One region of the Burkholderia sp. JKS000303 genome, then DNA from elsewhere that is predicted to be linked to it. Evidence: predicted binding sites of a transcription regulator. Region 1 holds the regulator's gene; the other holds the start of a gene.
What was found. The regulator FliA, encoded in region 1, starts transcription of late flagellar genes. The targets are predictions, from matches to a motif close to CTAAAGTTTNNNNNNNNNNNGCCGNTA.
Positions count from the first base shown of each region.

Region 2: the regulator FliA is predicted to act here: its motif matches at 1,598-1,624, upstream of fliS (flagellar export chaperone FliS).

Region 1 is NZ_PDBZ01000001.1:1,382,792-1,386,194, reverse strand. It holds gene flhF (flagellar biosynthesis protein FlhF) at 1-158, shown strand, start outside; gene BX604_RS06670 (MinD/ParA family ATP-binding protein) at 151-969, shown strand; gene BX604_RS06665 (RNA polymerase sigma factor FliA) at 985-1,719, shown strand; S-adenosyl-L-homocysteine riboswitch at 1,797-1,919, shown strand; gene ahcY (adenosylhomocysteinase) at 1,952-3,370, shown strand.
Region 2 is NZ_PDBZ01000001.1:1,716,992-1,720,394, reverse strand. It holds gene BX604_RS08335 (flagellar hook-length control protein FliK) at 1-683, opposite strand, end outside; gene BX604_RS08330 (flagellar protein FliT) at 759-1,091, opposite strand; gene fliS (flagellar export chaperone FliS) at 1,088-1,522, opposite strand; gene fliE (flagellar hook-basal body complex protein FliE) at 1,668-2,012, opposite strand; gene fliF (flagellar basal-body MS-ring/collar protein FliF) at 2,261-3,403, shown strand, end outside.

The DNA.
Region 1 (3,403 bases):
ACCTGTATGTCGCGACGACCCGATTCCTGCTGAAAAGCGCGTTCTGTGTGCCGCGCGACGGCTCGCCCTTCGTGCCGCAAGACGAGGACATGCCGACGCTGCTTTCCGCACTGACCGCACGTTCCACCGCCGAGCTGCACGAGGTGCGATTTGGATAAACGGATCATCGACCAGGCCGAGGGGCTGCGCCGCCTGCTGGCCGGGCGCGCGTCGCGCATCGTCGCGGTGACGGGCGGGCCGGCGGGCGTCGGCTGCACGGCCACCGTCCTGAACCTCGCGGCGGCGCTGGTCGCGCTCGGCAAGGACGTGCTCGTCGTCGACGAGCGCACGGACGTGCATTCGGCCGCCGCGACGCTGGCGGGCGCCTCGCTGCGCGACGGCGAACGCACGCGGGTGGCCGCCGGCTTCAGCCTGTGCGCGGCCGGGCAGCTCGCGCGCGATGGCTACAGCGACGCGCAGCTGAGCGACTTCATCGACGGCCAGGCCGACATCGTGCTGGTCGATGCGCGGCTCGGCGCCGACGGGGCGCTCTCGGCGCTCGCGCGCGAAGCGCACGACGTGCTGATCGTCACGCGGGTCGCCGCGCAGGCGATCACCGAGGCCTACGCGTGCATGAAGCGCCTGCATTTCACGCACGCGCTCGCGCAGTTCCGCGTGCTGACCAACCACGTCGGCAATCACACGGACGCGAAGACCGCCTTCGACAACCTGGCAGGCGTCGCGAGCCGCTACTTGACGGTGTCGATCGCGGATGCCGGCTGCGTGAGCGCCGACCCGCTCGTCGAGCGGGCGCGCGCACTGAGGCATACCGCGGTCGACGCGTTCCCGTCGTCGGCTGCCGCGCGCGACTACCGGCAGATTGCCGCCGACTTGCTGTACTGGCCGATGCGCCCGCGTTCGGGGGCGGGCCGCGCCGTCCACGCGGGCGGCAAGCCGTCGTATGAGGCGGGTGCGGCCCACGCCGCGTGAGCGAAGGAGAGAGCCATGATGTACAACGCTCAAGGAAAGATGACCCAGGCCGACGTGCTCGCGCAATACGCGCCGCTCGTGCGGCGCCTGGGGTTGCAGCTCGTCGCGAAGATGCCGGCGAGCGTCGACCTTGACGACCTGATCCAGGCCGGCATGATCGGCCTGATGGATGCGGCCGGCCGCTACAAGGAAGACCAGGGCGCGCAGTTCGAAACCTACGCGACCCAGCGCATTCGCGGCGCGATGCTCGACGAGCTGCGCAGCAACGACTGGCTGCCGCGCAGCCTGCGCAAGACGTCGCGCGAGGTCGAGCACGCGGTGCACCAGGTCGAGCAGCACCTCGGCCGCTCGGCGAGCGAGGCCGAGATCGCGCAGCACCTGAAGATGCCGCTCGACGAATACCAGGGGATGTTGCAGGACCTGCACGGCAGCCAGCTCATCTACTACGAGGATTTCGACCGCGCGGCCGACGACGAGCCGTTCCTCGACCGCTACCGCGTCGATCACGCCGATCCGCTGTCGGCGCTGCTCGACGACCACCTGCGCGAGGCGCTCGTCGAAGCGATCGAGCGGCTGCCCGAGCGCGAGAAGCTGCTGATGTCGCTGTACTACGAGCGGGGCCTGAACCTGCGCGAGATCGGCGCGGTGCTCGAAGTCAGCGAGTCGCGCGTGTGCCAGCTGCACAGCCAGGCCGTCGCGCGGCTGCGCGCGCGGTTGCGCGAACAGGCGTGGGTCGGCGCGGAAACCTGACCCTTTCATTGTGCTCACGCGCGCCGACGCCGCGCGTGCCGCGCAATTCTTGCGCCGATTTGCTACAATCCCTCCCGTTTTCCGAGGAGCGTTGCGACGGACCTTCTGCGTCCGCCAGGCTCGGAGAGCTTCACCAAGCAGCCGTGCGGCGAGACAGTGGTTTCGCGCCGGCCCCGCTTCCTGAACGGCGCTCACGTCACCAATCTAGAAACTTTTTAGAAAGGAGGGCGTGATGAACGCCATTATTGATTCCCAGGCTTCCAAGGATTACGTCGTCGCCGACATGGCGCTGGCCGGCTGGGGCCGCAAGGAATTGAACATTGCCGAGACCGAAATGCCGGGCCTCGTGCAGATCCGCGACGAATACAAGGCGCAGCAGCCGCTGAAGGGCGCGCGCATCGCGGGTTCGCTGCACATGACGATCCAGACCGGCGTGCTGATCGAGACGCTGAAGGCGCTCGGCGCGGACGTTCGCTGGGCGTCGTGCAACATCTTCTCGACGCAGGACCACGCTGCTGCCGCGATCGTCGAATCCGGCACGCCGGTGTTCGCGTTCAAGGGCGAATCGCTCGACGAATACTGGGAGTTCTCGCACCGCATCTTCGAATGGCCGAACGGCGAATTCGCGAACATGATCCTGGACGACGGCGGCGACGCAACGCTGCTGCTGATCCTCGGCTCGAAGGCCGAGAAGGACCGTTCGGTGATCGCGAAGCCGACCAACGAGGAAGAAGTCGCGCTGTACAAGTCGATCGAGAAGCACCTCGACCTCGACGCGACCTGGTACTCGAAGCGTCTCGCGCACATCAAGGGCGTGACCGAAGAAACCACGACCGGCGTGCACCGCCTGTACCAGATGGAAAAGGACGGCCGCCTGCCGTTCCCGGCGTTCAACGTGAACGACTCGGTCACCAAGTCGAAGTTCGACAACCTGTACGGCTGCCGTGAATCGCTGGTCGACGGCATCAAGCGCGCGACCGACGTGATGATCGCGGGCAAGGTCGCGGTCGTCGCGGGCTACGGCGACGTGGGCAAGGGCTGCGCGCAATCGCTGCGCGGCCTGGGCGCGACCGTGTGGGTCACCGAAATCGATCCGATCTGCGCGCTGCAGGCGGCGATGGAAGGCTACCGCGTCGTGACGATGGAATACGCAGCCGACAAGGCCGACATCTTCGTGACGGCGACCGGCAACTTCCACGTGATCGGCCACGACCACATGAAGGCGATGCGCCACAACGCGATCGTCTGCAACATCGGCCACTTCGACTCGGAAATCGACGTCGCGTCGACCCGCCAGTACCAGTGGGAAAACATCAAGCCGCAGGTCGACCACATCATCTTCCCGGACGGCAAGCGCGTGATCCTGCTGGCCGAAGGCCGCCTGGTGAACCTCGGCTGCGCGACCGGCCACCCGTCGTTCGTGATGTCGAACTCGTTCGCGAACCAGACGCTCGCGCAGATCGAGCTGTTCGTGCGCGGCGCCGAGTACGAGAACAAGGTGTACGTGCTGCCGAAGCATCTCGATGAAAAGGTCGCGCGCCTGCACCTCGCGCGCATCGGCGCGAACCTGTCCGTGCTGTCGGACGAGCAGGCTTCGTACATCGGCGTGCAGAAGGACGGCCCGTTCAAGCCGAACCACTACCGCTACTGATGCGCCGCCGCCGCCGTGCCGCGCACGCCCCGC
Region 2 (3,403 bases), 330 kb from region 1:
CGCGCGCCCGCAGCAGCGTTCTGCGCGAGTGCGTTCGACATCGTGCCGCCCGGCTGCGCGGCGTTTCGTCCCGCGGCCGGCAGCGACGAGCGCGGCGCGAGCAGTTCGTCGAGCACGTCGGACGTGTCGAACTGCGCGCCGTCCGCGGCAGCCTGCCCGGGCGCGGCAAGTCGCGCCTGCGGTTCGCGCAGCAGCGCGGCGAGCGGGCGCTGGCCGGCCAGCCATTGCGCGAGATGGGATTCGTAGAAGAGGCCGCTTTCGCTCACGGCCTGCGCGAGCGCGGCATGCAGCACCGCGACGGGCGGCGCGGCGGCAGTCGTGGCAGTCGCGGCAGACGTGGAGGCCGACGCCGCAGGGCCGGACGCCGGCGGCGTTGCCGGATCGGTCAGCAGCACGGAGGGATCGGCCAGCAGCGGCGTTCGCCCGGCGACCACGGGCGTCGCGGCGCCGCCCACGCGCGAGATCGCATCGAGCGCGAGCGCGACATCGGACAGTGCGGTTTGCGCGGAGGCAGGCGGTGCCGCGGGCGAGCCGTTCGCCGCGGACGTCGACGACGCGCCGGCGCCCGGCGTGCCGACCTGCGCGGTCGCGCCGCCGCCGGCGGGCGCCGACACGGTGCCGGTCAGCAGGCTGTCGAGGCGGCTCGCCAGCAGGGCGGCCGCAACGGAGTCGATACCGGTCATGATCGGAGCCTGCTCACCTCAGCCACCTCGTTGCGAATCCGGGCGCGCGGAAACCGCGGCCGCGGCCAACGAACGCTACCCGCGTGCGCGGTAGAGATCGGTCAATACCTTGGTCGAGCGCCGCGCCTCGAACAGCGCGGACAGCCGCGCGACTTCCGGGCTCGCGAGATCGCGGATCGCGGCGTCGTCGGCGAGGATGCGGCGGATCAGGCCGAGCTTGCGTCCGAGGTCCGATTCATCGAGCGTGACGCCCGGATCGGCCTCCTTCAGTCCGTCGACGAGTTGCAGGAATTCAGCCTGCAATTCCGGCAGCGCGCTCCAGTCCGCCCCGCGCGCCGCGCACAGCATCCGGCCGGACACGGCCGCGAGCGCCTCGTAACGCGCGAAATACTCGGCCTTGCAATTCATCGCACCGCGCCCGCTGCCTGTTGTGCGGTCATGCGCGCGACTTCCGGCGCGATGCCCGTCCATGCTTCCTCGAGCGTCGCGAGCAGCCCGTCGACCTCGACCAGCATCGCGTCGCTCGCGTCCGCATTGGCCTGCAGCAGGCGCCGGCCGATATACGCGTACAGCGCGTCCAGGCGCGTGGCGATCTCGCCGCCCGCGTCGCGGTTCAGCGAGGCCTGCAGGCCGCTCTCGACGATCCCGATCGCCTTGCCGATCGCTTCGCCGCGGGCCGGCACGTTGCCTTGCTGCAAGTGCAGGCGCGCGAGCGCGATGGCCTGCCGCGCGCCCTGGTACAGCATCGCGATCAGCCGGTGCGGGGACGCGCCCATCACCCCCGTCTCGACGCCGACACGCGCGTACGCACTGGCTCCAGCGTGGCCTGGGGAAAACATGCGCTTCTCCTTTTGATGCGTTGACGATGCGAAGGCCGCCGCCCTGCATTGCACGACGCGGCCATCTTCCGCAGTTATCGGAAGGAATTCGGAAAGCTTTAGGCGTACGGGCCGCCGGCCCGTCGACGCGGCCGGCCGGCGCGCGTCACACCGACATCTGCATGATGTCGTTGTAGGCGCTCACGAGCTTGTTGCGGACCTGGAGCCCGAACTGGAAGCCGATGTTGGCCTTCTGCATGTCGACCATCACGTCGTTCAGCGACACGTTCGGCGCGCCGACTTCGAACGCCTGCGCCTCGCCGAGCGCGTGCTGCTGGTCGCCGCTGATCTTGTCGAGCGACGCCTTCATCGCGCTCGCGAACGTGCCGGCGGTCGCGGCGCCCGAGCCGGCGAGCGCGGCCGTCGGGCTTGCGACCCCGCTGGACGCCTGTGCGGCCATCGCCTGCATCTGTTGCAACACCGATCCGATTCCGCTGACGTTGGCAGCCATGCTGTCCCCAGACATATGAGAAGAGACCCGGCCTGGCCGGGCGATCCGCCGGTGCCGCACGACGCGCACCATGCCGGATCGCGAAAAAGGATAGCAGCGCAGCGCGCGCCAAAGCCGCGAAAGTACGGGGGAAACCCCGCTCTTTTCGGTCGATCGGACACTCCGCCGGATCACGATAATCGCATCGTGTCATTGTCCGTCCGCTCGTCCGAGCGGCTCAGTCGTCCCGCTCCGGAGAAACTCGTCGCATGGATTCGCAGGCCAATTCGCTGATCAACCCCGACGCCCGCGCGGGCCTCGCCAGCCCGGTGCCAGGCGCCACCGCGGCCGCCGCGCTGCCGGGGGCGGGCGGCGCTGGCGCGGACTTCGGGTTGGGCGGCTTCGCCGAACGCATCCCGGGCATCTCGCGGATGAAGGGCAACCCGAAGCTGCCGTTCGTGATCGCCGTCGCGTTCGCGGTCGCCGTGATCACCGCGCTCGTGCTGTGGAGCCGCGCGCCCGACTACCGCGTGCTGTACAGCAACCTGTCGGACCGCGACGGCGGCGCGATCATCACCGCGCTCCAGCAGGCAAACGTTCCATACAAGTTCGCCGACGCCGGCGGCGCGATCCTCGTGCCGTCGAACCAGGTGCATGAAACGCGCCTCAAGCTCGCCGCGATGGGCCTGCCCAAGGGCGGCTCGGTCGGCTTCGAGCTGATGGACAACCAGAAATTCGGCATCAGCCAGTTCGCCGAGCAGGTGAACTACCAGCGCGCGCTCGAAGGCGAGCTGCAGCGCACCATCGAGTCGATCAACGCCGTGCGCGGCGCGCGCGTGCATCTCGCGATCCCGAAGCCGTCGGTGTTCGTGCGCGACAAGGAAGCGCCGAGCGCGTCCGTGTTCGTCGATCTCTACCCCGGCCGCGTGCTCGACGACGGCCAGGTGCAGGCGATCACGCGGATGGTGTCGTCCGGCGTGCCCGACATGCCTGCGAAGAACGTGACGATCGTCGACCAGGACGGCAACCTGCTGACCCAGTCCGCGTCGGCGTCCGGCCTCGACGCGAGCCAGCTCAAGTATGTGCAGCAGGTCGAGGGCAATACGCAGAAGCGCATCGACGCGATCCTCGCGCCGATCTTCGGCGCCGGCAACGCGCGCTCGCAGGTCAGCGCGGACATCGATTTCTCTAAGATCGAGCAGACCTCGGAAAGCTACGGCCCGAACGGCACGCCGCAACAGACCGCGATCCGCAGCCAGCAGACCAGCAGCGCGACCGAACTCGCGCAGGGCGGCGCGTCGGGCGTGCCGGGCGCGCTGTCGAACACGCCGCCGCAGCCTGCCTCCGCGCCGGTCGTCGCCGGCAACGGCCAGAGCGGGCCGCAGACGACGCCCGTCAGCGATCGCAAGGAC